DNA from 2 places in the Eubacterium sp. 1001713B170207_170306_E7 genome. Region 1 is predicted to be linked to the other one. Evidence: a T-box and tRNA genes for the amino acid it is inferred to sense, from the RefSeq annotation. Region 1 holds a T-box; the other holds one or more tRNA genes.

Region 1 (8,778 bases):
GCATTTTGACGGGAGGTGATCAATTCTTCTGTCATCATTTTAATTTCCAGCCTGATAGAGACGGGTTACATCGTTTATATCAGCGTTGTCACCAATAACGACCAGCTTGTCACCGGACCGGATAATGTCTGTCGCCACCGGAGATACGTTCAAATGATCCTGAGAGCGGATGGCAATGACGTTGAGTCCATATTTCGTACGCATATCTAAAGACTCCAACGCCTGATTTTCCCATTTATGCAAAGCGTCAACCTCAACAATCGAATGATCTGTATCCAGCTCCAGGGCGTCGATAAAATCGCCGGAATAAAGACTGTGTCCAACACGCTCGCCCATATCCCGCTCTGGAGAAAAGACCTTTTTAACCCCCAGCTTGAGCAGAACCTTTTCATGCTGTGCGTTATTCGCCTTTCCGTAAATCTCCTGAATCCCGAGCTCCTGCGCGTTGACAACGCCCATAATGCTGCTGTTAATATCCGAGGTAATGGAAATAATAACGGCATCGACATTTTTTAACCCGATGGACTTCAGAGCATTAATATCTGAGACGTCGGCCTGAACTGCGTAGGTGACATAGTTGGCAATATTCTGTACCTTCTCCTCATTTTTATCAACAACGATCACATTTGATCCCAACTCACTTAAAGTAATGGCAAGCGCTTCGCCAAAACGGCCAAGCCCCAGAATAGCAAATTGTTTTTCCTTCAATTTATGCTCCTTTTAACCGATCAAGACATTGCCCTCAGGCAGCTTGAACTGGCCTTTATTCTCAAGTTCTTTTCTTTCTTTTCTGGTAATAACATATGCGATCGTCAACGGACCGACACGACCAATAAACATTGTAATAATCAGCGCCACTTTGCTGAAGGCATGGAGCTGCGGTGTTAAATCGCAGGTAAGCCCAACTGTGGAATAAGCCGAAAACACCTCAAAGGTAACTGCCATGGGGTCCGCCCCGGGTTCACAGACCATTAAAACCATAATGATAGCGATGATAATCGAAATACCGATGGTCAGTACACAGGCGGCCCGTTTAATGGTAATCTCAGGGATGCGCCGTTTAAAGCAGGTGACATCCTTGCGACCCATAAGCTCGGTAAACAGCGTGATCGCCATCATGGCCACGGCCGTGGTTTTAACTCCGCCGGCTGTTGATCCGGGCGATCCGCCGATAAACATCAGCACAATGGTCAGCACCTTGGAAACTGGGTTAAGCCCTGTCTGACTTATGGTGTTAGAGCCGGCAGTACGCGGTGTAACAGACTGGTAGAAAGCTGCGTAAATCTTGCCATACCATGGCAGTCCACCCATTGTTTCAGGATTGGCATGCTCAAAGATATAAAACAATATTGCACCACCCAGCACTAAAATCGCAGTGATGCTTAAAACAATTTTAGAATGCATGCTCAGCCGTCTGGTTGTCCGGTAGCTGACAATTTCACTGGTAACAGCAAAGCCAAGTCCACCGACAACAATAAGCGCGCAAACAGTAAAGTTCAACAGGAAATTATTGGCATATCCCGTAAAGCTCTGAAAGCCGCCGATCAGATCAAAACCGCCGTTGCAAAAAGAGGAGATAGAATGCCAGATGCCGAAATAAATCCCCTTTCCCAGCCCATAATCCGGAACAAATACAAAAGATAGCAGCAGTGCTCCGATACCTTCGATCACTAAACAGGAAACAACAATATATTTTGTGAATTTCACAACCCCCTGTACCCTGTCGGAGTTGACAGAGGATTGAATGAGCAGACGATTTTTAATCGTGATGCGTTTACCTGCCAACACAAAAAAAATGGTCATCAGAGACATGAAGCCAAGACCGCCGATTTGAATTAAGAGAATAATGACAATCTGACCAAACAACGACCAGTAGGTTCCGGTGTCCACAACCACCAGTCCGGTGACACATACGCTGGAGGTCGCCGTAAATAAACAATTCAAAAATCCCGGACTCTGGCCGGAAGCACTGGAGACCGGCAGATTTAAAATCACTGCCCCCAGTAAAATTACCGCCGCAAAGCCGAACATCAGAATTTCGGCCGGGGAGCGGTGCCGCATAAAGGTTGCCATACGGCTGCCTTTTTTAACAATGTTTATCATTTGTCTGCTCCAAGTAAATATTTTATTTGCTTTCACCTATTGTACCATTCTGTCAAAAAAAAGCAAGATCGTTTGCTGCAATGAATCCTTTTCTAAAGGAGACTATTACCCAACATGGTGAAAATATCACATAAAAAAAACTTCCCAAGGACTGAGAAGTTTTTTGTCTTGGTTCTTAAAGCTTAAGCCTGATGTTCTTTGGCAACATCAACTAATTTTGCGAATGCATTAATATCATTCATTGCTAAATCAGCTAAGATCTTACGGTCCATTTCAACGCCAGCCTGTTTCAGGCCAAACATGAATTTGCTGTAGCTTAAACCATATATACGGGTACCGGCATTGATACGGGTAATCCATAATCTTCTGAAATTTCTTTTCTTTTCTTTACGACCTCTGTAAGAAGAACGCAGTGCACGCATGACTGCTTCGTTCGCTGGTCTGTATAACTTGCTTTTAGCACCATAATAGCCTTTTGCAAGTTTTAATACTTTTTTATGCTTCTTTTTGGCGTTAACGCCCTTTTTAATTCTAGCCATTAAAATTTTCCTCCTTGCTCACTATTATTTCATTAACATTTTTTTAACAACTTTTGCGTCGCTTGGTACTAAGTAACCAGCTTTTCTAAGATTTCTCTTTCTCTTCTGGCTTTTCTTATTTAAGATGTGGCTTTTATAAGCCTTAGCGCGTTTGATCACACCTGATTTTTTCACTTTGAAGCGCTTTGCAGCACCACGATGGGATTTCATTTTTGGCATAGTCGATTCCTCCTCCCTATCTTCGTCAACTTATTTTTTATTTTATTTATATAATGAAGTATAACAAGTTATACCATTATAGGCTTAGCTTACTTATCCTTTTTGGGGGATAAGAACATAACCATGCTGCGGCCTTCCATTTTTGGTGGCTTGTCAACCGTACCATAATCAGTTACACGTTCAGCGAAGTCAAGTAAAACACCCCTACCCTGATCCGTATAAGCCATTTCACGGCCTCTGAAACGGATGGATACTTTGACACGATTGCCCTGTTCTAAGAACTTAACGCAGTTTTTGACTTTAACCATGATGTCGTGTTCCTCAACCCGTACAGACATACGAATTTCTTTGATAACAACCGCTTTCTGGTTTTTCTTTGCTTCTTTAACACGTCGCATTTCTTCATAACGGAATTTACCGTAGTCCAAAATTTTACAGACCGGCGGCTTCGCGTTAGGAGAAACCTTAACGAGATCCAGACTTTTTTCATCTGCCAGTTTCTGTGCCTCTTTTGTTGGCATCACACCCAGCATTTCTCCGTTTGCATCAATTACGCGGACTTCACGATCACGGATTTCCTCGTTAATTTCGTGTTGAACTTCTCTTGCTATAGTAATACACCTCCATTTATGGGTATTTATTAAAACAAAAATGCAGGTAGACATAGTCCACCTGCATTAAACAATCAATTACTTAAATTGCTATGAACCCGCCTTGTTAAAAAGACCAGGTGAGAAGTGGACACCTCTGCTTTGTTTGCTTAACCAGTATATAGCAACCATAAATAATTGTCAAGCACTTTTTAAAATTAATCTAAAACCAAAGATTTATTCGCAATGTTCTGAGCCAGGCGATATTTAAATTCGTCAATTTTCAGAGTTTCCTGCTCGCCAGTATCGCGATTGCGGATACTCAGGCGTCCAGATTCGACCTCTTTATCGCCGATAACCAGCATATACGGGATCTTCTGCATTTGCGCTTCACGAATACGGTAGCCGATCTTTTCATCCCTGAAGTCAATCTCTACTCGGATACCTGCATCTTCAAGCTTAGCGGCAATTTCTTTGGTAAATGCGTCGTGTGCATCTGACACCGGGATAAGCTGTACCTGTACCGGAGCCAGCCAAAGCGGAAATTTTCCGGCAAAGTGTTCAATTAAGATGCCGAGGAAACGTTCAATACTCCCGAAAATAGTACGGTGCAGGATAACCGGGCGATGCTTTTCACCGTCGCTGCCGACATAGGTTAAATCAAAACGTTCCGGCATCTGCATATCCAGCTGAATCGTGCCACACTGCCATGTACGGCCAATGCTGTCTTCCAGATGGAAGTCAATTTTAGGACCGTAGAACGCTCCATCGCCAGGATTCAGCTGATAATCCATCCCTTTTGCTTCCAGCGCTTCACGCAGCGCCGCGGTTGCGACTTCCCAGTCTTCATCTTTGCCAATGGCCTTTTCCGGCTTGGTAGAGAGTTCAACCTTATACTTAAAGCCAAAAATATCATAGATCTCATTGGCCAGATCAATGATCCCGATCACCTCATCCTTTACCTGGTCCATGGTCAGGAAGATATGCGCGTCATCCTGAGTAAAGGTACGGACACGCATGAGTCCATGAAGTGCTCCGTGGAGCTCGTGGCGGTGTACCTGGCCCAGCTCTCCCATACGCAGAGGCAGCTCACGGTAGCTGTGCTGTCTTGTTTTATAAACAAGCATGCCGCCCGGGCAGTTCATTGGCTTGACCGCAAACTCCTGTCCGTCAATTTCAGTAAAATACATATTTTCTTTATAGTTATCCCAGTGGCCTGAGCGTCTCCACAGATCAGCATTCAGCATAATCGGTGTCTTGATTTCCTTATAGCCTTTTTTCGCATGTTCGGTGCGCCAGAAAGTTTCAAGCTCATTTCGCAGAACCATTCCCTTAGGATGGAAAAACGGGAATCCTGGTCCCTCTTCATGCATTGAGAAAAGGTCTAATTCTTTGCCCAGCTTACGGTGATCACGTTTTTTAGCTTCCTCCAAGCGCTGTAAATATTCGTCAAGCTCGGATTTTTTAGGAAAAGCAATCCCGTAGACACGTTGGAGCATTTTGTTATTGGCGTCACCATGCCAGTAGGCACCGGCAAGGCTCAAGAGCTTAAACGCCTTAATCTGTGATGCGTTGCGGATATGAGGGCCTGCACACAGGTCAGCCCATTCACCCTGGCCATAGAAGGAAATGACCGCGTCCTCCGGCAGATTGTTGATCAGCTCGGTCTTATAGGTCTCACCCTCTGACTCTGCCCATTTCAGCGCATCCTCTCTGGATTTTGTATAGTATTCAATTTCAGGCGCTTCCTTAACAATTTTCTTCATTTCCTTTTCGATCTTTTCAAGGTCTTCCGGTGTTAAGGTGTGGTCTAAATCAATGTCGTAGTAAAAGCCATTATCGATGGCCGGACCGATGGTTAGCTGCGCTTCAGGCCAGATACGTTTGATGGCCTGAGCCATAAGGTGAGATGCAGAATGCCAGAAAGCATGCTTGCCGCCTTCAGAATCAAAGGTTAATAAGTTTAAATTACTGTCTTCAGTAATGGGCCTGCGGATGTCTACCAGCTCGCCGTTTAACTCGCCGGCCATTGTATTGCGCGCCAGTCCCTCGCTGATATCCTTCGCCACATCATAAACAGTGATTCCAGGTTCATACTGCTTAACAGAACCGTCTTTTAAAGTTATGTTCATAAGATTACCTCCATAAAATTGATAAGTTAATTTCGATTAAATCGATTATTTTCTTCTGAACGGAACAGAATATTAAAAACGTCCCATTGTCGTTGACAATGGGACGTTCATTACGCGGTTCCACCCAAATTGGTATACACGGTATACCCACTCTGATACTGATAACGGACAGTCTTCCGGTACTGCATTTGACAGCCAACTCGTGGGGGGGTCTTCAGTTAAGGATTGGCTGCGGCAATTCCACCATCATGCCTGCTCTCTGTTACCTTCGTTTAACTTACTCTTCCCAGTCATCATCTTTAAATGTTTAATTTATACACAGTATACCCCTAAACACCAAAAGATTCAACACCTTTTTGAAAATATTTATGTAAATTTAAATGGTTTTAAGTTAAACTTGAGGATGGACATTTATAAGCGTGATCGTTATAATACTATAATAACCAATCATTACTATAAAGGAGTGATCATATTGGATCTACACTTTTTAATCGGCCCATTGGTCGGCGCCGTTATTGGTCTTATCACCAATGGCATTGCCATACGCATGCTGTTCCGGCCACTGAAGCCAGTCAAATTTTGGGGCTGGACCCTTCCCTTCACACCCGGGATTATTCCAAAGGAAAAACCGCGAATAGCAAAATCCGTAGGTGCTGTCATCGGCTCTACACTTGTAAATGAAGAGGTTCTGAGCCGCGGCCTTTTGTCACCGGAAATGGACGCTAAAATCAGCGGTTATATTGATAACAAAATTGAAACCTACAAAGACAGCCCCATGACCATTCGCGAAGTTATCATTCATTATACTGACGAAGAAAAAACCGAAGCGCTGGCAAATACCACCACTGAAAAAGCAACTGCCCTGCTTTACCGTAAGGTATGCCAGATGGATGTCGGCGATATAATCGCTGATGCGGCCATGGAAGAAATCAAAAACAATTCGCTTTTTTCAGCTTTTTCTTTTATGGTCAGTGACAATACCATGATTGGTATCCGTGAAAAGCTCAAGGAGACAATCAACAATATGGTCTTTGAACGCGGCGAGGAAATAATCGGTAATCTGGTAAACCGCGAAAGCCATGAAATACTGGATTACAGTCTGGCTGAGCTCTATGAACGCTTTGGCTCAAGTGTGCCAAAAGTAAAGGAAAGTCTGCTTAAAGCCTATCATAATATGGTTGAAAATAACCTGTCCAAGGCGCTCGCCGCTCTGGATATTCCCCAGCTGGTAGAAGATCAGATCAATGGCTTCGATGTTCTGGAGATGGAAAAAATCATTCTGAGCATCATGAAAAAAGAACTAAACGCCATTATATGGCTCGGCGGTCTGTTGGGTATGATTATGGGCTTAATTATGAATTTCTTCTAAAAGCAATAAAAACGATTCTGAAAATGGTCAGAATCGTTTTTTATTGCTTTATTTTTTCTCAAAAGGGTATTTTAAAAGAAAAACCTTAAGGAGTGATCTCAATTATAAAAGCCATCAAAAATTTCTTTAAAGCATTGCCGAAAGCCTTACCCGCCATCGTTTTCGGTTTGTTACTTATGGGGTCTGTTATTCTGCTCTTCGGCCGGAGCAACGCGGTTATCGCTCTTGTTTTTCTTTTATACACCCAGACAATGGTTAAAAACTGCCTGTCCATTGTTAATATGCTGCTTGACGCCCTGTGGCTGGTTGGTTACGCCATTTTAGGAACTCTGGTTTCTATGCATTTTGCCACATTGATTATTTTTGGTTTTATACTGATTTTTTTCCTGATCTATGCCGATGCCAATGAGTTTCTAAAAACAAATTACTATATTCCCGGCATGGCCTTTATCCTTATGCAGATCAGCCCGGGAACACTGGCAGCACTTCCGATTCGTATTCTGGCCCTTCTTTACTGCCTGGCTGTCTGTACCGGAATAACGCTTCTGCTGCAAAAACGGCAAAAAACACCAGCCGTTGATCCTCTTATACAGGAAGCGCTCGCCTGCGCAGGAACTGGATTTAAATTATTGGGCCAAAAAATCAAAAAGGAAGATGAAGCAATCGATAAAAAGCTGGACGCCCTTTCCCAGAAGCTGAGCAGCAATATTTATCCCGCTGTTTTCAGACAAATGGGGTTGATGAACGGCAGACAGAAATATACTTATGGTTTAATGCTCTGCCTCGAACAACTGGGACAAGTACTCCAGGCTATCGGCGCAGCTTCACAAGAGCTTCCCACCAGTGATCAGGCTCAATTCTCTGTTTTGGGGGATCGAATGGAAAAAGCAGAAGATCCCCAATTATTAGCAGCTGATCTGCAGGCATTTCTAAAAAGGCCATCCCTAACCGAAAATCGCCTGAATCGGGAGCTTCTGTTGATTCTTGAGACACTTCGGGACCGTCTGCTGGATGACAGTCACCGCACAGATCTTAACACTTCCATTAAAGAGGGGCTTCGTTACAAGTCCTTCAGCCTGCGCCGCCGGTTCAGTCTCGATTTTTTTCAGATGCGTTTCGCACTGCAGACCGCTGTGATTGTCACTGCCTGTACTGCTGTCGCACACTATATTCCGTATTGGTTCAATATTCCGCTCAATGAGTGGCATGGCTACTGGATACCGCTTATGGGGTATTTATCTGCCAGTATCTATATCCGCGACACACTGAGAAAAGCAGCCTTTAAGGTTACAGGCACCATTCTGGGAATGATTTTCTTTGTTCTTGTTACACAGTATATCCCAGCGTCCATCCGCCTGCCGCTTACCGTCGCTATTGGTCTGGTTTTTATGCTGACCATAAAAAGCTCGATTGTCAGTACCATGATCAGTACACAAATGACCTCCGTTATGTTTTTGCCACAACTGGGCGTCATGGACCTGGTATTATTCCGGGTTTTCTGTGTTATTGGAGGTGTCTCCATCGCAGTACTTGGAGGAATCTTTATCTTCAGAACACGCAAACAGGACGTCTTTCGATATGAGCTCACCAGCCTTTTTAAATCGGATTTGTTTATTCTCTATAATCTGTGGAATCTTGCAGAAAAGCAGGAAGCCGGTCCTTTGCTTTATGAGAACCTTCTGAACCTCCACCTGGTCGGCGGACAGCTGGAAAGTTTATCAGGGCAGCAGAAGCTTGTTCCAGCAAAGGTCTTTGAAAAAATAATGAATAAAAACCGGCACTTTTTGGCAGTGGCTGTTCATCTAAGCATGTACTTGAGTGTAAAG
Region 2 (21,764 bases), 890 kb from region 1:
GTTGGGTCCTGGGTTTACGGCGCCAACGAATACATCACGACTCTGGGCTTTTTCAAGAAAGCCGCCGAAATGAATATCCCAGTCGAGCTGCTGGTAACCGATAAATTTGATCTGGATCATGCCACCGAGGCAATGGAAACCAACATTGCCATGACCGGCGTCAAGATCGCCATTATGCCCCAGGGGGTCGATTTTAAATAAGCTTTGGCAGCAATCAGAAAGGGAGGCGGCCGTTCATCTGAACGGCGCCTCCCTTTTTTCTTAAATCGGATAATAGGTGTTTAAAAAATCCTCACGCTGCTTCCAGTCCGGCATCAGATTGCCGAGGGCTGAGTTAAAGCCAAAATCGTGGCTGGGATATTTAAAATGAATCATCTCATGCAGGGCAATGTACTCAATGCAGGGGATAGGAACCTTAATGAGCTCAAGGTTCAGGATCAGGATCTTGCTTTTGGGTGAACAGGAGCCCCAGCGGTCCAGCATGCGGTAAATTCTGAGCTGCGGCATCTGAAGACAGTATTTTGCGGCCTTTACGATGGCTTCGGCCAGAATCGGAACAAACACCTCCCGGGCCTGCTCGCGGTACCACATATCCAGCGCCAGCTCCTTCTGCTTGCGGTTGCCCGGATCATTGACTTCCATGATCATATTTTCGCCCTGGATACGTACACTGGGCGATGCGTTTGTCTGCATAACCGAAAGGGTGTAGAAATGCCCTAAGTATTTATGTCGTTCGCCGGTTTCATAGCGGTATACTTTATCGTGCTCCGGCGTGATTTTTTGTCCTTTAAACATGGTGCTACCTCCAAATCTTTTTTTATTATACACGTTTTCACACCAATGGGGTTAATAAATAGTTGGCGGGAAAAGGGAATAATTTGTGGAACTGAAAATTTATCTTAACTGATGAAATTTATCTTCATATTTCATTTTGCGGGAGCGCACATAAATGGTATAATAATAGCATTGTCTGTTCAGGACAAAATCACTACGCTCATAACAAAGGAGAGAAAACAATGGAAACCAAACTCAGTGTTACGTTAATCGAGCATACCCCCGAACCGGAAAAGCTTGTGGCTGCTGCTGCTAAACTCTGTTATTCCCACGCTGGTGCTGCGGAAATAATGGAGGATCTGACACCGGAAAATGTAGATAAATTTTTAAACCGTCTGATGGATATGGGGCATGCCTCTCCCATCGAACATGCCAGTTTTACCTTTGCCATCGAAGGGGTGAGCCGTGCCCTGACTCACCAGCTGGTCCGCCACCGGATGGCAAGCTTTAGCCAGAAATCCCAGCGCTACGTCACCGAGGGACAGTTTAATTATATTGTACCCTACGAGATTGCGAATATTCCGGAGGCGAAGGAAGAGTATATCCGCGCCATGGAAAATGCCCAGCATTCTTATGATGTAATCGCTGAAAAGCTCATCGAAAAACATAAGCAGGAGCTGATGGCTGAAGGAAAATCCGAAAAGCAGGCGGCAAATATGGCTGAAAAGCAAGGGATCGAGGATGCCCGCTTTGTGCTGCCAAACGCCTGTGAAACAAAGATTGTGGTCACTATGAATGTCCGTGAGCTGCTGCATTTCTTTAACCAGCGCTGCTGCATGCGTGCCCAGTGGGAAATCCGCGCCTGTGCCATCGCCATGCTGGTGGAATGCCGCAAGGTTGCACCGATCTTATTTAAAAATGCCGGACCGCGCTGCGTGGAAGGCCCTTGCCCTGAAGGCGCAATGAGCTGCGGCAAGATCAATGAAGTTCGGGAAACCTTTAAAGCTTTATAAAGGACAGGTGTGCATAAAAATTAAAAAAGGTTGGAGTAAGTATGAATGACATTCAAAATCCATTAAAGCTGAACATTATTTTATCGCTGGTCGCGTCGGTTTTGGGCGTCCTGGTGGTCTTTGTACCTGGTATGGTGGCGGATATCGGCCCATACCAGTTCTATTGCAATTATTTTGGAATTATCCTGATCGCCGGCGGCATCCTCTATGCCCTGTATTATTTCAAACGCTATAAAGCATTTGAGAATTTCATGAAGAGCGACGAAGAAAAAATCCGTTGGGATTACGATGATGCTCTGTATGAAAGCTTTATTGGCGAGCTCAACGAAATCCAGAAAAAGGCCAGCAAAAAGAAATTTTTTATTTTACTGGCAATTGTGATTGTTTTATCCGTCATCCTGTTCTTTTTGCTGAGCCCAGAGAGCAAGATGCTGGCGGTTGCTTTCGGCCTGTTCTTTACAGTCACTGCGGTCATCTTTGTGCTGATTGCGCCGAATTCTTTCCGTCTGAGAGCCAATAACAAGCCGTATTGCTCTGTTATCGGTGTGGATCAGGCTTATATGATGGGCCGTTACCATTCCTGGAACCGTGCCAGAGTCAAGGTGAAAGAGCATGACAACGGACACCACGTGTACCGGGTGCTGGCCATCAACTATGAGGCCATGACGGTAAACGGCAAGCTTTTCAGAGAGTGGAATGCGCTGTTGCCAAACGAAAGCTCTGAAACCATTCAGATTGCCAAGGGAATGGCCAATAAAATTAACCGCCGTACCAAGGACTTTGAAGACAAGGGTAAAAAGAAAGATCTTTTAGAACGTCTTTTTGATAAAATGCTTGGCCGGTCAGATGACACCAAGGATGATAAAAAGGGCAGGAAGAAAGAGTCCTGAGAAAACATAAAACATTCCGGTCACATGCCGGAATGTTTTTTTATGCCCGTAAAGCTTAGCTTGTGCAGCTTTTGTTGAACAAAAATATTTCATACCGTTTTCTGTGGTAGACATAAGTATATCCGTATGGTATAATAAACCATACCCCCAAAGTAGAAGGTTTAAGGATATACTATGAAGCGTCAAATCTTACAGAAGCATTCTCCAAAAGAGCAGAACAGCAACCGCTTTTATTTCACACTTCTGCGCATCCTGATTTTGGTATTTGTGGCGATGTTGATTGGATCCGTGGTTTTAACGTACTTTTTTAACTTGGATACTTATCAAGATAACCTCAGACGCCAGACAGAAACGTCGGAAGCGATGCTCGCGGATACCATTGACCACCTGGGTGATGAAACCCTTTATCTCAGTAATAGCAAAAGCATTGCTACATTATTGGAGAGCGGAACCGGTATCGCTGCCAGCGAAGCTCAGGAAAAAGAAGCCATCCATGTGGTCGAAGAGGCGGTTAAGCTTATGCCAAACTATGTCGGCATACGTGTTTTAGGAAAGGACAACCAGGCTTATCTTAAAAATACTGAGCTGCAGTTTGTGGATGAGCTGGATATGGGCACGACAGAAAATAACCCCGATTCTTTTCAGAATGAACCCTACCGGGTGTGCTTCACCACTTACAAAAATGAAGCGGTGGTGGAAGTATGCGCACCGGTCTGGTCGGAGGGCGGCACCTATCTTGGCTGTGTCAGCCTGTATTACGACAACGATTTTATCAACCTGCCTGACGATGAAAATGAGTGGGGCGCTGTTCTGTTTGACAGCGACAGCTGGATGCCGGTCGCCACGAAAGGGGACCTCAGTCTCAGCAAAGCCAATGAAAAAATCAATAGCTGCTCCGGCCTGCTGGAGGGAATGATTGAAACGGAGAACAAGCAGGAATCTTTTACCTATTTTAACCCTGACGGGCAAAGAATGCTGGGCTTCGTGGTCAGAGATACGCGATACCCCATGGCTCTTATGACCTCGGTGAACAGCAGCACAATCTTCCGGACAGTACTGGAATACTCGGCTTATCAGATTGTTTTGACCATCATCCTGCTGCTTGTTTTTGGGTTCGCGCTTTATCTCTTTTACAGCCGGATGAAACGTCCGCTGCGGGAAATGCGGGAACGGTGCCAGCGGATGTCTGACGGCGAGGAGGAACTCGACTTTGGACAGTACAATGATCATGACCTGAACGCCCTTTCCGACAGCCTGTCAAGCTATTGTAAAAAGCTTGAAAAGGCCGCCTTTGAGGATTTTCATCTGAGTGTGGCCAATTTTTCAAAAGGCTATCAGGATATTCAGCGGCTGATCCGTAAAAAGGAACCCTTTACCATTTATATGCTCGATGTGGCAGATTTTGGAAAATATAATCGTATTTTTTCAGTTGAGACGGGCAATGCGATTCTTTTAAGCATCAGCCAGGGGCTTGAAAAGATTTTTGGCGACCGGAGTTATCACGTTTACGGCGACCGCTTTATGGGCATTAACGCCATGCAGGATGGTGACGACGGAATACAGCTTGAGCTTCAAAAGCTAATGGATTCGGAGATAACCGTTGGAGCGGCAAGCTTTCAGCTTAAATATAAGATCGGCATCTGCCGTTACCCCGAGCATGGCGGCAATGCCAAGGACCTGGTGATCAACCTCTGGCATGCGCTCAGCTTTTCCAAAAAATACAGTGAGGAAAGCGCTGTCGTTTATAATCAGGCTGTGTTTAACGACATGGAGCGTGAGAAGAAAATTCTTGAGCTGCTGAACAGGCAGATTGAACTTCAGGATTTCGACGTTTGGTACCAGCCGGTTTATAATTACCGGAAACAGTGCTACACAATGGCCGAAGCCCTGATGCGGCTTCAGGATGAAAACGGGCAGTACATCCCGCCCTATGAGGCGATCCGGATTGCTGAAAAGCACAATCTGGTCACAGAAGTCGGCGAGCTGGTGCTGTCAAAGGCCTGCCAGACCATGAAGTTTCTGTCTGACCAGGGAACAAGCATTGAGAGCATTACAGTGAACCTGTCGGTTCAGCAGCTGGTAGATCAGAATTATGGGAAAAAGACGTTAAACATTATTCGAGAATCCGGTATTACACCGGACCAGATTTGTGTTGAGATTACCGAAGCCCTGCTGCTGCAGTCCTTCCCGGCGGCCATCGATGTGCTAAACCAGATGCACGCGGCCGGCATTTGTATTATCATGGACAATTTTGGCTCGGGTGAGGGCAGCATTTCCTATTTTTCGCAGGTCCCCTTTGCCTTTGTTAAGCTGGACCACCGTTTGGTGCAGCAGGTGCAGCAGAATCAGGAGCAGTTTGAGTTTGTCAGGAAAATGATTGAAATGATCAAGATCAGAGAGGTCAGGGTTGTTGCCGAAAGGGTCGAAACCGAAAAAGACCTGAATTGGATGATTCGCTGCGGCGCAGATTATGTCCAGGGCTATTACTACTCCAAGCCTCTTGAAGAAGAGGAATTCTGGGAGCTGCTTAAAAAGAAGGATTAAACCGGTAAAAAAGAACGCTTGTCACCGCACGCGGCATAGTCCATTAGGACTATGCCGTTTTGTCGTTTGTTTCGTTGGTGTCCGGCCATTCAATCCCGATTCCGTTATGTTGGATTTTCAGCCGGTGAAAAGACTTTCAGGCAATTTTGCCGGGGTGTGGAAAATGGTTTTTCTATCAGCGTCATGCGGGGAGAGAGGAAACAACAGAATCGACAGAATAGTCACTTTATGGTAGAATAGGAGCAACACAGTTGCCGGCTTCGCACCACAATGGCCCGGAGTGAGGTGCAGGCCTATGGTGAGCGCTACGCTGTATTGGTAAAAGCTGTCTTGGTCGGCTAAAGGGAACAAAAGAAGATTATTAAGATTTTAGGTTTGGATGAAAAATACTTATTGGATGGTGAGAAGATGATCACAGGATACTACTGCACAAATATTTTTTCTGAACAGGCGGAAGAAATGATTGCGTTCTACGAAAAAATGCTGGAAATCCCCGTTATTAAAACCGATGATGACCACTCAAACGGGGTTTATTTTGGCTTTATGGAAAACGCGCCCACGCTTTGTATATGGGACTGCCAAAAATGCGGCGTACAGCCGACCGGACACCAGTCCTTTGTATTCCGAACTAACGCCCTTGATTTAACAATGGAATGCTTAAAGGAAAAAGGCGTTCCGTTGTCAGAAGCCATTCGGTATGATTGGGGAACTTACGAAGTTCGCTTAAGCGATATTGAGGGAAATGAGATCGTGATTGCTGAGTTTGTGTGACAGAGGGTTTCGGCTATCACGGATCAACGCAAAGGAGGGACTGTCCGCGGAATGCCGGCAGTCCCTCCTTTATTTTATTTCAGGTCAATTTTATCTAAAATACCGGACAAATGGGCGATGGCCACGCCGTAGTTACACATGGGTACGCCCTGGCTGCGGGCGCTCTCGACCCGGGAAAGCACATGCTTGCGGTTAAACATACAGCCGCCGCAGTGAATGACCAGGTCATAGGGGGTCAGGTCTGCCGGAAAATCATTTCCGGCTGCGACGTCCACACTCAGTCCCTTGCCGACACGCTTTCTGAGCATATTCGGGATTTTTTCACGGCCGATATCCTCTTCCAGGGGCGCGTGGGTACAGGCCTCCGCAATGAGAATCCGGGAGTTTTCCGTCAGGCGGTCAAGGGCCCTGGCCCCGGCAACAAAATAATCCAGATCCCCCTTATAAGCCGCAAACAGCACAGAAAAGGACGTGAGCTTGCTTTCAGGGGGCTTTTTGTCATAAACGGCTTTAAAAACCTGAGAATCTGTGATAATGAGCCTGGGCGGGTCTGCCAGACAGGCCATGGCTTCATTGAGCCGGTCAGCGGTAACGCAGTGGACAATACACTTTTTATCCAAAAGCTCACGGATCGTCTGTACCTGCGGCAGAATGAGCCGTCCCTTGGGGGCCTGGGTGTCCTGCGGCATGACCAGCATGACCAGATCGCCGTCTGCGCACAGGCGGCCGGTAATGCTCTCAGCCTCATAGTCCCTGGGCAGGGAACGGATCAGGGCTTCCCGTATACGGTCCATACCGTCACTTGTTTTCGCGCTGACAACCAGAGGCGGTACGCCCAGCCGGCTCTCGATTTCCTGGGCCAGCGGCTCAATGTCTGTTAGGATATCCGATTTGTTGATAACGGGAATAACCGGCGTGCTGCGCTTTTTAAAGGCTTCGATCCAGTCATATTCTTCCTCGCTACGGGTATCGCCCCAGACCACAAGGGCAATATCCGTTTTGTCCATGGCCTTGCGGGTCTGTCCAACGCGCATTTCACCAAGCTCACCGACGTCGTCGAACCCGGCAGTGTCGATAAACATACAGGGCCCGATGCCGTGGATTTCCATATATTTGTAAACAGGATCAGCGGTGGTGCCGGCCACATCCGATACCAGTGCGATTTTTTGACCGGTCAGGGCGTTGATTAATGAAGATTTACCGCTGTTGCGTTTCCCGTAGATACCGATATGCAGCCGGTTGGCGCGGGGGGTGGATGTTAAACTCATAAGTACTCCTTTTTCAGTGTCTGGCAAAAGGCTCAGAAACGGAAGTCCCGTTTGCCCTCAGAAATGGCTTTGAGATTTTCCAGAGCGATGGTCCGTACCTTTTCCTTTGGAATCTCCCTTAATTCCTCATTAATGACAAATTCGCCCTTGGCCCGCGTATCTGGGCTGGCGTAATCCTCAAGGTATTCCTTCAGGGTCATCAACGCGTTGGGCTGGCAGCAGTTGGCAATCTGGCCGGATTTCACCAGGCTCATAAACCGGTCTCCGGTGCGCCCTTCACGGTAGCAGGCTGTGCAGAAGCTTGGAATATAGCCTAGCCGCAGCAGCCAGTTTACCACTTCATCAAGGGTACGGGTATCGCTGACGTCAAACTGGGCGGAATTGTCCTCTTCCTTTTCAGGCTCGACATAGCCGCCGACTGAAGTGCTGGAGCCGCCGCTGATCTGGGAGATGCCCAGATCCAGAACCTTTTCACGGGTTTTCTGGGATTCGCGGGTCGAAATAATCATGCCGGTGTAGGGCATGGCAATGCGCAGCACCGCGACGATTTTCTGGAAGATTTCGTCAGAAATGGCGTCGGAGAAGGAATCCGGATCAATATCGTCTGCCGAACGGATACGTGGCACAGAGATCGTGTGCGGCCCAACGCCCTTTGCGGCTTCCAGATGCTCGGCGTGCATTAAGAGGCCTACAAAGTCATACCGGTACATATTGAGCCCAAATAAAACGCCGATCCCCACATCGTCAATGCCGCCGTCCATGGCACGGTCCATGGCTTCGGTGTGGTAGGCGTAGTCATGCTTTGGCCCCGTGGGATGAAGCTTTTCGTAGTTTTCCTTATGGTAGGTTTCCTGGAATAAAATATAAGTTCCGATGCCGGCGTCCTTGAGCTTTTTATAGTTTTCCACGGTGGTCGCGGCAATATTGACATTCACACGGCGGATCGCGCCGTTTTTATGCTTGATACCGTAAATGGTCTCGATGCTTTCCAGCACATATTCGATGGGATTGTTAGCCGGGTCTTCGCCGGTTTCCAGCGCCAAACGTTTGTGGCCCATGTCCTGAAGGGCAATGACTTCATTGCGTATTTCTTCCTGGGTCAGCTTTTTTCGGCGGATATGCTTGTTCTGACGGTGATAAGGGCAGTAGACACAGCCGTTCACGCAGTAGTTTGAAAGGTAAAGGGGGGCGAACATGACGATGCGGTTGCCGTAGAATTGCTGCTTGATTTCCTTGGCGAGGGAATACATTTTCTCATTTTCGTCCGCGAGGTCACATTCCAGTAAGACAGCGGCTTCACGGTGGGTCAGCCCCTTACAGTCCCTTGCGCGTTCGATGAGGCTGTCGATGAGCTCCCGGTTATTTTTGTTGGCTTTTGCATAGGCAAGGGTTTCTAAAATTTCTTCATGGTTAATGAATTCGGTTGCGGTTAATGATTCCTTATTATACATTTTGATACTTCCTTAACTAAAGTTATTTTTTTACCGCGTCGCCGCGGTCTGTGGCTAACTCAAAGCCGATCCGCCGCATACGCCGCTCAAGACAGGAGCGGCACTCGGCGGCCTCGTCTCCGGTACAGATTTTATGGTCATACAGGGCATATTTTTTTCTTACCGAAAGGGGTGAAAGGTTGGGCATTACCACGTTGGCGCCTGCCAGCACACCCTTTTCACGGCCGTTTGGATCAATGGTGCCAAGGGCTGTGGTCGCCGGTATCAGGGCATTGGGCAGCATGAGCCGGATCAGCCCGATTAAAAACAGGGTCTGCTCAAGCGTGCCCGGCTTTTCTGTACCAAAAGGGGTATCCTTTTGGGGAATAAAGGGCCCGATCCCCACCATGGCCGGCTCCAGTGACTTTATGAATAAAAGATCCTCGGCCAGATGTCCGGCGGTCTGTCCGGGTGAGCCGACCATCATGCCCGTGCCGACCTGATACCCGATCGCCTTAAGGCTGCGCAGGCAGCTCTGGCGCGTTTCGGGAGAAAGTGCCTCTGGGTGCAGCGTGCGGTAATGGGAAAAGTCGGCGGTTTCATGTCGTAAGAGGTAACGGTTCGCGCCGGCGTCGTAGAGCTGGCGATAGGATTCCGGGCTGCGTTCGCCCAAGGACAGGGTAATGGCGCAGTCGGGATAAGCCTGGCGGATACGCGCGACAATGCGGGTCATCCGGTCATCGTTAAACCAGGGGTCCTCGCCGCCCTGGAGGACAAAGGTCCTGAAGCCCAGCTTGTAGCCTGCGGCACAGCAGTCCATGATGTCGGCTCCGGAAAGCCGGTAGCGTTTCGCACAGGCGTTGCTTCTGCGGATCCCGCAGTAATAGCAATCGTTTTTACAGTAATTTGTGAATTCAATGAGCCCGCGGGTATAAATCCGGTTGCCGTAATACTTTTGGGCCTGGCGGCGGGCTTTCTCAAAGAGAAAGGCGGAAAGCTCCGGCGTCTGTCCGGCAATCAGATCAATCCATTCTGTTTTTTCAAGCGACGCGTTTTTTTCCAGCTTGCAGATTAAATTTTTCATCCTTTACGATTTACTGCGATGGCAATTTAGAATAAACCGTCTTGGCGTTGACATTGGGCAGCATGCCCAGCTTGCCGGATAATGCACTGATTACATCCGTGGGCGCGTCGACAATCACGCTGATAACGGATACGCCGCGCTGCTTATAGGGAATGCCCATTCTGCCGATAATGAACTCCGAGTAATCATGTAAAATGGCGTTAAGGCTTTCTACCGATTCGGGGTTTTCAACAATGATTCCGATTAATGCGATTCGTGTTTCCATAGCATCTTCCTTTCCTGGTGATGTAAAAGTATCAAAATGCAAAAAGCTCCCTGTGCCGAAAAAAGGCTCAGGGAGCGACCATAACAAAATAAGGCCTGCCTGGTTTCAATAAAAATGATCACATTGGCAACCCGTGGTTATCTGCCCGCCTTCGCGGTTTGGGAAATCCCTTACCTTCAGCACGATACTTTTGTAAAACCGGCGGCATTGCTTAGGATTGGCGCGAAGCCTCTCGGACAGCCTGACCGCTGGTATGAATTTACTATAGCACAGTTTTTAACCGGTTGCAATATTTTTTAATTTAAGCGCAAAATTTTACTGTTGTCAAAGCGTTTCAGGGTTCTTTTACCAGGCGTTCATTAAAAAACGGGCGGCTGGTTTACATCAGCGGCCCGCAGAAAGCATCTTGTAAAGTTTATTCGGGGTAAATAAGATTGGCGTCGGTCAGGTTCATTAAGACCTCATCCAGAAACTTTCTGGACTCGTATTTTGCCATTCCCAGGTTCATGTCCAGGTAATTGCCGCAGTCTCTCGGTGCAGCGCCGGGCACATCGCCCTCAAAATCAGCCATAAACTTAAACAGGTCTGTTACCAGCGGTGCGACGTCCTTTGAGCTAAGATCGCCCTTCATCAGCAGGTAATAGCCGGTGCGGCAGCCCATGGGTCCAAAATAGACAATCTTTTCGCTGAGCTCAGGGTCATTGCGCAGATAGGTGGCGCCAAGGTGTTCAATGGTGTGAAGCTCAGCGGTATTGATGACCGGTTCGCGGTTGGGCTCCTTCATGCGGATATCAAAGGTGGTGATACAGTCGTCGCCGCAGTAGTCTTTTCGGGAAACGTAAATCCCGCGCAATAAATCAATATGGTTAACGGTAAAGCTTGCGATTTTTTTCATAATGTTTCTCCTTTATTATTTAAGTAGACGTTAAGCGTCTCAAGGTAGTGTACCAAAATATTGCCGCAGGGATGAATCTGATATTTTTTATCAAAGGCGGCGTAGGGAATGGACTTGCGCCCGTCTTTTTTGGCCGCGTCCCAGTAGGCCTTTAGGGTCTCGTAGGGCAATAAGTAGTGTTCATCAAATAGTTTAAACCAAACGATGAGAAAAGACAAGCCCTCCTGCCGGTTAAAAGCGTCCATGAACTCGATCTGGTGCTCGTGAATATTGGCGATGGGCAGCCGCTTCTGGTTGGTTTCCTTGGCGTCAAAGCAGATGGGAATACCCTGGACATTGCCCATGTAGTCGACCGTGCTTTTTTCCTCAAAATAAGCCAGCTTGATGGTGCCCTTGCCCGGGTCCAGCTCGATGGGCTTGATGGCGGTTGGAAGCTTCTGGACAACGGCCAGCCCCTGCTCAAGGTAGATTTTGTTGGTCTGGTTAATACATTCTTCAAGATAACTGCCGCGCAGGCCGCGGCTGTGCCAGTACCCCATGCTACAGTGCCTCCCTGTCCAGTTTGAGATCCCTTAAAAGCTGCTTAAACAACGCCGGATAAGGTGCTGTGAAGTCATAATCAAGGGTTTTTATGGCATAGTGGCGGCTGTGGAGCAGATGGTGTTTCAGCTTGTATTTTTGAATGAACTGACGGTTCACAGCGGCGTCGCCATACTTGTGGTCGCCAATGACTGGAAAGCCGAAGTTGGCGAGCTGAGAACGGATCTGATGAGAGCGGCCGGTGTGCAGGGTGACCTCCAGAAGCGTGAATTTACCGTTGTCCGCGAGGGGACGGTAGTCCATCCGGACCTCTTTGGCGCCCTTTTCCGCCTGGTTGACAATGGTGGATTTGTTTTCACCGGTATCCTTTGCCAAAAAGCCGGTAAGGGTGCCGGGAGTGTCCAGCACGCCGGATACAATGGTATGGTATTCCTTTAAGGCCTGGCGCTCCCGGATGGCGGCGTTAACAGCCTGCAGGGTCGGGTAATCCTTTGGCATAAGGATAATGCCGCTGGTATTGCGGTCAAGCCGGTTGGAAATGACGACTTCAAAAGCTTCTGTGTTGTCAGCTGCGTTTTTTTTCTGGTAGGTCCGGGCCGCGTCGATCAGTGAAATATCGCCGGAGGCATCGGCCTGGCTTAAAAGGCCCGCGGGCTTGTTGATGACTAACAGATGGTCGTCTTCATAGACTGGCGGCTCAAATATTTTTTTGATTTCCGGTGTCAGATCAAAATGACGCTGGGATTTTTTTTCCTGAAAGCCTTCAATGGTTTCGTCGGAAAAATAAACCTGAACCGTATCGCCGCTGTGGACTGTATCCTTAGGCTCGGCTCGGCCGCCGTTGAGCTTGATTCTTTTTTTGCGCAGCATCTTTTGCAGAAAGTTTCTGTCCGCCTGGGGCATCAGCTTGGACAGGTACCGGTCAAGACGCTGGTTTCCTGAGTTTTCATCAATGGTATATTGTTTCATAAAACTTCCTTGCTTTTTATGGATTGTAGAATGATTATACCATAAAAAAATCCGGAATGCCGGGCATTCCGGATTGGATATTTATTTTTGTTTAAAGCTTGCCTGCGCAGCCCAAAACGTCCTTGAGCTTGTGGGCAACCATGGCTTTAATGGCGGTACGGCCTGGTCCAAGGTACTCTCTCGGGTCAAAGACCTGCGGCTGTTCCACAAAAACCTTACGGATAGAGGCGGTCATGGCCAGTCTTAAATCGGTGTCAATATTGATCTTGCACACGCCCCATTTGGCGGCTTCACGCAGCATATCCTCCGGCACGCCCTGTGCGCCGGGAATGGCGCCGCCATACTGGTTGCACAGGTCGACAAATTCTTTGGGAACACTGGAAGAGCCATGGAGCACCAGCGGGTAGCCGGGCAGAAGTCCGGATATTTTTTCCAGTCTTGGGAAATCCAGTTTCGGAGTGCCTTTAAATTTAAAAGCGCCGTGGCTGGTACCAATGGTGATGGCTAAAGAGTCGCAGCCGGTTCTTTCGACAAACTCGACGGCTTCGTCCGGATCGGTGAAGGAGGCTTCATGGTCACCTACGTTCACAGCGTCTTCAATCCCCGCCAGCTTTCCGAGTTCGGCTTCCACCACGACACCGTGGTCGTGGGCGTAATCGGCAACCTTTTTTGTCAGCGCGATATTTTCTTCAAAGGGGTATTTTGAGCCGTCAATCATAACCGAGGTAAAGCCGCCGTCAACGCAGGATTTACAGATTTCAAAATCCGCGCCATGGTCCAGATGCAGACAGATATCAAGGTCCGTGGTCTCAACCGCTGCTTCAACCAGCTTTTTAAGATAAACCGGATTGGCATATTTTCTGGCGCCGGCGGACACCTGTAAAATCAGGGGCGCCTGTTCTTCCTGTGCGGCTTCAACGATGCCCTGGATAATCTCCATATCGTTTACATTAAAAGCGCCGACAGCGTACCTGCCTTCATATGCTTTCTTAAACATTTCAGTAGATGTTACTAATCCCATTTCAAACCTCCTGAGTCGTAGCTCGTTTAAATTTGTTTGATTTATTTCACTTACTAGTATACTCTTATTGGGTCATTTTAACAATACCAAACTTTTAAATTAATGAAATTTTAATAAAAATCCCGGTAAAATCAGGGAAAAAGACCTGATTTTACCGGGAACGTTTTTGTCCGTGGTGGGATTGAAAAAGCGCATAAGATTCTTATGACTCAGTCTTTTTTAATTGCTCCATAAGCTCGGTCATGCTTTTGCCCAGCACAGGGTGGATGTACCAGGGGGCGATTTCCGCCATGGGCTCCAGTACAAAAAGCCGGTCCTGTATTCTGGGATGGGGAAGTGTGACGTGCGGGTGGTCGTATACCAGCCTGTCATAAAACAGAAGATCCAGATCAAGGGTACGCGGCCCCCAGTGAATGATGCGTTCACGCTTCAGCTGCTTTTCGGTTTCCAGCAGCAGGGTCATCAGATCCGCGGGGGACAGTGTGGTTTCTATCTCCATCGCGCCGTTTAAAAAGGCGTCCTGATCGGCATAACCCCAGGGCTCGGTTTCGATAATGCTGGATTTCTGAATGAGGCGGATATCCTTCCGGTCTGTTAACAGGTTGATGGCGGTTTGGATGTTTTTTTCACGGTCACCGAGATTTGACCCAAAGGCCACGAAAGCGCGGTGCCAGCTTCGGTTGATTTCGATGGCGGCATAATCGAGGGATTTGTGGATCGGCGCCCAGGGTTTTTTTACTAAAACGGTCACGCCCTTTACCTGGTCATAATGGCTCAAAATATAGTCCGCCAGCTTTTCTCCGGCGGTTTCGATCAGGTCATGGTTTTCCCGTTGAAACTCTGCTTCGATTTCAGCACAGAGCTCACCATAATTCACAGATTTGGTCAGATCGCCGGTAACTGCGGCGGCGTGCATATCCAGCTCAAGGGTTGCAGAGATGACAAACTTCTGTCCCAGCCTTTTTTCTTCTTCAAATACGCCGTGGTTGGCAAAGACCTCGAGGTCTTTAATGTAAAGTTTATCCATGGTCAGCCTCTCATGATGGCGGCGGTCATCAGCGCGGCGCGTTTGTTTTCGAGGACATCGTGCACCCGGATGATGGAACAGCCCTTCATCACCCCGACGACAGTGGTGGCCATGGTTCCCTCCAGGCGTTCATCTACCGGCAGGTCCAGTGTATTGCCGATAAAGCTTTTCCGGGAGGTGCCAAGCAGTACCGGGCAGCCGAGTTTTTGAAGTTCCTCCAGATGGTGCATGACGGTCAGGTTGTTCGCCCCTGTTTTGGCAAAGCCAATACCAGGGTCCAGGATAATGGCATCCTTTGAAACGCCAGCCGCCAGAGCGATGTCGATGGACGCCTGAAGATCGGTGAGCATATCGGCCATCAGATCAGTATAGTCCATATTGGTGCGGTTGTGCATAAGACAGCAGGGAACCTGGTGTTTTGCCGTAACCTCGGCCAGGCGCGGCTCCCGTTTAAAGCCCCACACATCATTGATGAGGCTGGCCCCGGCTTCGATGGCGGCTTCACCAACGTTTGCCTTGTAGGTGTCGATGGAAATGGGGACGTCAAAGCGTTTTCGGATGGCTTCGATCATGGGAATAACGCGTTTCAGCTCATCTTCTTCGCCGAGAGGTGTGTGGGATGGTCTTGTGGACTCTCCGCCGATGTCGATGATGTCAGCGCCGGCTTTCAGCATTTCCTCGGTGTGGCGCAGGGCCTGGTCCCGGGAATCAAAACGTCCGCCGTCCGAAAAAGAATCCGGCGTGACATTCAAAATCCCCATCATATAGACCTGGTTTTTTAAATCAAAATCTTTATTGCCAATTTTCATTTTGTCTCCTTGGGGTTAATAGGTGATTTCTAAATTTTTCTTTTCATCGCTCCAGTTGCATTCATCCCGGGCGCCGCAGCCGTAGCAGGCCCGGGATTTTTTATCGGCACGGTAAAAAACAGCGTTAAAGCCCTGGGTGCCAGAAGTGCGGTGAGACAGGATCGCGTCCAGGATAACCGACTGATCTTCCGGTGAAAAATCCAGCTGCCTGAGAAAACCGGCGGCCAGATCGTGGGAAGCCCTCTCATGGGGCGTTCCGTCCTCGTACTGGACAAAACGTCCAATGTCGTGCAGCAGGGCGGTGGTGTAAATAAGATCCCGGTCCAGCTTAAGCCCCTCATCATGGGCAATGATGGCGGCAATTCTGGCAACGTCCAGAAAATGGGCCAGGTTGTGGCGGCAGAGCCGGCGGTTCTTTTCATGGGCTTCAATACGGCGCAGATAATCCTGGTATTGCGGAAGATTCAGCAGACGGTTGGTCTGGGTAAGTTCAGAGCTCATGCCCGTATGCCCAAAAGATTATAGACATCATTTTTCAGGCTGGCGTCTGTTTTTAAGATACCGTCACTCATGGCGGTTACGGTTTTAGTGCCGGGGCGCTTAACCCCGCGCATGTTCATGCACAGGTGCTCAGCCTCGATGATGACCATTACGCCCTGGGCATCCAGGTATTCCATGATGGCATTGCCGATTTCCGAGGTCAGTTTTTCCTGGAGCTGGGGCTTTTTAGCGTAAACATCTACAGTCCGTACCAGCTTTGAGAGACCGGCAACCTTACCGTTTGGCACGTAAGCGATGTGGGCCTTGCCATAAAAAGGCAGGAAATGATGTTCGCACATGGAATAAAAAGGGATGTCCCGTTCAATGACAAGATCATTGGACTCGATGGTAAAAGATTTTGACAGGTGTTCTTCGGCGGTTTGTCCAATACCCGCAAAGATTTCTTCATACATTCTTGCAATGCGGTCCGGTGTTTCCGCAAGGCCCTCACGCTGGGGATCTTCGCCGATAGCTTCGATCAGCATGGTAACAGCTTCCATAATTTTTTCTTTGTTCATTTGTGTTCCTCCAATATTGAACGCTTGTAAGATTATTAAAAATAAACACAAAAAGCACTGCCCGGTAAAAAGAGCAGTGCTTCCGCAACCTACAATCCCCATCGTAGGGCACAGTGGAAGCGATAAGACACCGCAATGACCTATTTTCGTTTAAAGGCAACTTCCCATCCTTTAACACTTCACGCGTCTTATCTACTCTGTTTATCATTAATTGTGTCTATCTTATCACTATTGTACGGAGTTTTCAATGATAAGATTTGGAAATACAAAAAGAGCTGTTTTTACACAGCTCCTGAAACCTATTTTTTTACAAATTTTGGCAATACCTTCAGTAAACCCACCAGGGCGATTGTGTAAAGTGGTATTAGGAAGATATTGGTGATGACCCGCGCGGGTAAAAGCACGGTCACGGCCTGGCCGTACAAAATGGTTAAGAACCAGGTGTTTAAAATAATGGAAGTTATCAGTTGGGTCACACTGACGATGAACAGAATATAGTCGCTTCGGTATTCGCCTAACACCTCGGAACGCCTGACCGTAATGATAGGGAAGATCACAAAGCCGACCATCAGGGCAATAAATAACACTAAAACAAATGGATTCAGCGGTTCACCGGCATAGTAGATTGTGCCATTTTCAAAGCTGAACAATCCGGTTAATACTAAAACACCAACAGACAACACGATAAAACCAAGGTTAAACCATTCCAGATGCTTGATTTCCTTTTTTCTCAGCAGCATCCACAGCAAGCCGGGAATCAGGCCTGTGAGGCCGCTGGCAACCGTGAAACCAAGAAAGAATGGACCGCCGGGCTTAATGAAGAAGCACAGCAGATCGGAAATAAAGCCGACGATAAAACCGGCGAGTGGTCCCAATAAGATGCCGGAAAGCATAATCGGGAGAGATGTCAGATTGATTCTGAGAGACGGAAAACCGCCCAGAGGAATATACATCTCGAATAAAATTTTCAGCACAATGCTGATGGCAATGAGCAAACCACAGTTGACGACCAGTTTCGTACGGGTGGTGCTACGGGATAAAGCATTACTTTTCATGAGAACCTCCTTCAATTTCAGAAAGTAATGCTTCCGCACGCCTACAACTATTGTATCCCGAAGGATAAGACTTGCCTGCATCTGTTGGACAGCCAGGCTCCCTGCGGACAGGGTTGTTGATTTGTACAAGCGGAAGCGACAAGGTACCGCAATGACCTATTTTCGTTTAAAGGCAACTTCCCATCCTTTAACACTTTACGCACCTTGTCTACTCTTTGTATTGGTTAGCCTCATCATAGCATAGGTTTATATATTCTGCAATGCTTTTTAAGGGTATTATTTAAACATTTACGACAGGCAGAAAACAGGCATTCAGGCGGTTTTGAGCAGATAGAGAAAATATGGTTTGGACGCCGGAAAACTGGCAGCAGAAATAATTAAATAAAAAACGGATTTACCAATCTGGTAAATCCGCTCTGTTTTTTTGTGGAGCTGAAGAGGGGAATCGAACCCCTGACCTATTGATTACGAATCAATTGCGCTACCATCTGTGCCACTTCAGCTTAAGATTTCAGCTCTCATATAATAACACAACAGCGCTGTTTTGGCAATCCTTTATTTTCAATCTTTGCACTGCCTTTTTTAAAAAATGTGAATCCGCTGGCAGCGCTTGGGTATATGCTTATGATATAAAGTGAAAAAATGGAAAAGGAGTTTAAAAAATGAATTACTTACAGTTACTTGAACGTTCAGAAAAGGAAAGAAACGAGGCACTGCTGTCCTTGGATTTGAACCGTATTAAGGTTTATTGTATAAAATTTGGTCTTTTAATTCCGGAAAACGACCGTGTTTTTTTAGAAAATGTCCATAAGGCGATTTTGCAGGTAAGGGATGCCAGCATGGAACAGAGAGAAAAATCCAGAAAATGGCTGAAAGAAAACGGCGCTTCACTTGAATGTAGTTTTATGCCTTGAACAAAAGCTAGATCAAGTGAAGGTCGGTCAGAAGGCTCCGGCTTTGAACAGAGCGTTCCATTGAACTAGAATCGAAACATAGTATAGCGAAATGAGTGGGGCAAGTCAAGGGATTGTTCCAAAAAATTTTTCATATAAAATCTGAAAAGGCATAAAAGGTTTGGAGTCAATGATTTTATTTCCTGATGTTTTATCCGGGGTGGTTTTGGATAAATATTTTCAGAGAGATTCCGGTCTTTTTATTGATAAAGAGTGACTAAAGTGGTAAAATAAATCTATAAATGTATAGAATGATATAGAATGAGGTGGATAAAGGATGGATGTTTACGCAGCAGAGAAAATTGCGACAAGAAAGTTTATAGAGCATATAGGTCAGGACTTCCTTCGTCAGAACACGAAGAATATGACCTCCAGTTCTGAGACGATAGGAAATACTTTTAAAATTACCTGGACAATGGACGATGTGAATGCCGATGAGATTCTGACAGCGGGTGACGAAAAGAATGAAACGCAGTTTGTCAGTATAACCGTGGACATGGAAAGCGGTGAAGTTCAGGTAGTAGAGGATACAACAGCCGAATAAAGAAAGCCCCGGTTCGCCGGGCTTTTTTTAGGTGAGAACAGACAGGAGAAAGCGATGCTGAAAAATGACTATTTAATGGAGATGATCGGGGCGATGTGCCGGGCGGTCAGTGAGATAATTTTTAAACGGTCAAAAAAAGAATATGCGGAATGTCATACCCTGGCCAATGACCAGTATCAAAGCCTTCTGGGCATGTCGCTTGATATGATTCTCAGCCTGCCGTCGGAAACCGTCTTTGATCTGTTGGGAAATTTTGGAGAGATCGAGCCTAAAAAGGTATTGACGCTTGTCGATCTTTTAAAAGAGGACGGTGAGGTTTTTAAGGAGGAAGGCGATGAAGCCACCGCAGATGCCATCCGTGAAAAATGCGAAGACCTCTTGAATCTGTTAGACCGTTACGATTTGGATGAAGACGCCCTTGCTGAGCTGGACAAGCGCATGGCCGCATTTGGAATTGACTGACAAGAGCAGCTCCAGTAAAGAAAGTGCTTGTTATTTTAAAGATTTTGGGGTAATATTATTTTAAAGTATTTCAATGGCGAAAGCTTGAGGAAATACTTTTTTTATATTTTGTTGGAGGAAAACAGAATGGAAAAAAAACCTAAAATAGGGGTATTGCCCCTTTATGATACAAAACAGGCAAGCAAATGGAACAGCATCTGGATTTTTCCGGGATACTTGGACGGTATTCTGGAGGTGGGAGGCATGCCCTTTGTCCTGCCGCTTTTAAAGGACGAAGCGGACATCCGCGCGCTTGTGGATGGGTTTGACGGATTTTTATTTACCGGCGGTCAGGATGTGGATCCGGCTCTTTACAACCAGGAAATGACAGAGTACTGCAATGAGGTTTCACCGGAACGGGACTATATGGAAGCGATCCTGCTAGATGAAGTCCGGAAACAGGACAAAGCCCTTTTCGGTGTTTGCAGAGGGCTTCAGTTTTTTAATGTGGCTTTGGGCGGCACCCTTTATCAGGATCTGATCGCGCAGAGAAAAGAAACCAGCCCTGTACAGCATTCTCAGAAAACAGAGTTTATCTTCCCGGTACACGATATCGAAATTCAGGAAGGCAGCAAGCTGTTTGAAATTATCGGAGAGCGGACAATTCGTGTCAACAGCATGCATCATCAGGGGATTGCGGAGCTTTCCCCACAGCTGGAGGCAACCGCGCGCGCCAAGGACGGCCTGGTAGAGGCTGTCGAGATACCAGACATGACCTATGGTCTGGCAATTCAGTGGCATCCTGAGTTTCTGTGGCCAAAGCGCGCCTATGAACGGGATTTGTTTAAAGCCTTTGTGGAGGCGGCAAAAAAGCAGGCATAAAGAAAAGGACGCATCCGGCAATGGGTGCGTCCTTTTGAATTAGCGGTTATGTCTTTTGTAAAGAATGCCGATAATAACCGCGGCGATAATGACAATCGCGGCAACGGCAGCAATGGAAGTTCCGGTGATGGAGGCCGCTGATTTTACGGTGGTAAAATGGACCTCGACAGGATCCTGGAGGTGCTGTCCGGTGGTGGAGGTTAAATGGGTATCCACCTTTATAATGTATTCCTGATTGCTCTTCAGGGTATCCTTCGGGTTAATACGGATTGTTCCCCAGTCCTCAGGGTCGATGAGATCATCGGACAGAACAATGTCCGCGTCAATCTGCCTGCCCTCACTCCAGAGGGTCACGGCCTTTTCATTGGCGGCTTTTACCGCAGTGTTGACCACATTCTGGTTAAAGGATACAGAAATTTCTGTAAAGGGCTGTACATCGGTGGCGCCGTCCTGCGGGACGCTGGAGGTCAGGGTCAGGGGACTGCCCACAGCCCCTTCATTGAGCGCGGGATCGCCGGCTGGCGTTTCGGCCAGAATTGGGCTGAAACCAGACAACAGCAGGAGGGAGAGAATCAGAGTGAGATTTGTTTTAAAAAAGTTATTTTTCATTGTAGCGACTCCTTAATTTTACATAAGCTATTATTACAGTTACCCAAATTTCTTAAATAAAAAACGATTTTCCCGTGTCTGTGTTATAATGGTTCAGAAAAGCGATGAAAATTTTTAGAAAGGAGCCAGTTTTTGAAAAAGGAAAAGAAGAAAAAAAATAAAGGCGAACCGGCAAAGAAGAGCCGCGGTAAGGTTTTTTTATACATATTGCTGCGTGTTTTAGTCGTTGCGGTGATGATTGCCCAGATCTGGAATCAAAACTGGAACAATGTTTTTCTGTGTGTTCTGACATTGATTTTGTTTATGATTCCCAGCTTTGTGGACAAGCAGCTCCACATCGAAATGCCGACAACCCTTGAAATTATCATCATATTATTTATCTTTTCAGCAGAAATTTTAGGTGAGATTCAGGAATATTATTTGATTTTTGACCATTGGGACGCCATGCTGCACACCATAAACGGTTTTCTAATGGCAGCGATTGGGTTTTCGCTGATTGATATTTTAAATCAAAATGAAAATTTCAGTATGAGCCTGTCACCGGTTTTTGTGGCGGTCTTTGCGTTTTGTTTTTCAATGACGATCGGCGTGCTCTGGGAATTTTTTGAGTTTGCCGCCGATTGGTTTTTCCAAACGGATATGCAGAAGGACACCATTATCCAGAGCATCAGCTCGGTGATCTTTAATCCAGAGGGGAAAAATGTCGCGGTCACCATTCCCATTGAGAGCATCGTTGTTAACGGACAGACCTGGAATTACGGCGGCTATATTGACATTGGGCTCATCGATACCATGTCCGACCTGTTTGTTAATTTTATCGGCGCGGTGGTCTTTTCAATTTTTGGCCTGTTTTATATCAAAGGCCGTGGAAAAGGGACCTTTGTCAAACGCTTTATGCCAAAGCTCAAGAAGAAACAGTCGA

Evidence for each region. The T-box of region 1 lies ahead of thrS (threonine--tRNA ligase). A T-box ahead of a tRNA ligase gene usually reads a tRNA of that ligase, here a tRNA-Thr.
Region 2: it has a tRNA-Thr gene. The T-box ahead of thrS (threonine--tRNA ligase) is inferred to sense a tRNA for this amino acid. The anticodon was not compared.

What each region holds. Positions count from the first base shown of each region.
Region 1 is NZ_JADMVE010000001.1:917,801-926,578, forward strand. Features, by position in the region: gene I2B62_RS04525 (RNA methyltransferase) at 1-38, opposite strand, end outside; gene I2B62_RS04530 (TrkA family potassium uptake protein) at 40-708, opposite strand; gene I2B62_RS04535 (potassium transporter TrkG) at 721-2,103, opposite strand; gene rplT (50S ribosomal protein L20) at 2,286-2,642, opposite strand; gene rpmI (50S ribosomal protein L35) at 2,667-2,861, opposite strand; gene infC (translation initiation factor IF-3) at 2,951-3,526, opposite strand; ribosomal protein L20 leader region at 3,501-3,620, opposite strand; gene thrS (threonine--tRNA ligase) at 3,670-5,583, opposite strand; T-box leader at 5,680-5,886, opposite strand; gene I2B62_RS04560 (DUF445 family protein) at 6,056-6,952, shown strand; gene I2B62_RS04565 (FUSC family protein) at 7,129-8,778, shown strand, end outside.
Region 2 is NZ_JADMVE010000001.1:21,662-43,425, forward strand. Features, by position in the region: gene I2B62_RS00100 (zinc-binding dehydrogenase) at 1-201, shown strand, start outside; gene I2B62_RS00105 (YgjP-like metallopeptidase domain-containing protein) at 262-795, opposite strand; gene thyX (FAD-dependent thymidylate synthase) at 1,017-1,787, shown strand; gene I2B62_RS00115 (hypothetical protein) at 1,829-2,677, shown strand; gene I2B62_RS00120 (EAL domain-containing protein) at 2,852-5,221, shown strand; gene I2B62_RS00125 (VOC family protein) at 5,597-5,992, shown strand; gene hydF ([FeFe] hydrogenase H-cluster maturation GTPase HydF) at 6,067-7,260, opposite strand; gene hydG ([FeFe] hydrogenase H-cluster radical SAM maturase HydG) at 7,293-8,711, opposite strand; gene hydE ([FeFe] hydrogenase H-cluster radical SAM maturase HydE) at 8,734-9,774, opposite strand; gene I2B62_RS00145 (TM1266 family iron-only hydrogenase system putative regulator) at 9,785-10,039, opposite strand; gene I2B62_RS00150 (S-ribosylhomocysteine lyase) at 10,455-10,934, opposite strand; gene I2B62_RS00155 (Holliday junction resolvase RecU) at 10,931-11,473, opposite strand; gene I2B62_RS00160 (RluA family pseudouridine synthase) at 11,475-12,443, opposite strand; gene fba (class II fructose-1,6-bisphosphate aldolase) at 12,535-13,464, opposite strand; gene folK (2-amino-4-hydroxy-6-hydroxymethyldihydropteridine diphosphokinase) at 13,667-14,491, opposite strand; gene folP (dihydropteroate synthase) at 14,494-15,300, opposite strand; gene I2B62_RS00180 (HD domain-containing protein) at 15,316-15,801, opposite strand; gene folE (GTP cyclohydrolase I FolE) at 15,798-16,358, opposite strand; THF riboswitch at 16,468-16,560, opposite strand; gene I2B62_RS00190 (folate family ECF transporter S component) at 16,658-17,413, opposite strand; THF riboswitch at 17,540-17,631, opposite strand; tRNA gene I2B62_RS00195 (tRNA-Thr) at 17,841-17,916, opposite strand; gene I2B62_RS00200 (hypothetical protein) at 18,076-18,327, shown strand; gene I2B62_RS00205 (hypothetical protein) at 18,644-18,910, shown strand; gene I2B62_RS00210 (DUF6483 family protein) at 18,965-19,372, shown strand; gene I2B62_RS00215 (gamma-glutamyl-gamma-aminobutyrate hydrolase family protein) at 19,499-20,233, shown strand; gene I2B62_RS00220 (Ig-like domain-containing protein) at 20,273-20,842, opposite strand; gene I2B62_RS00225 (hypothetical protein) at 20,975-21,764, shown strand, end outside.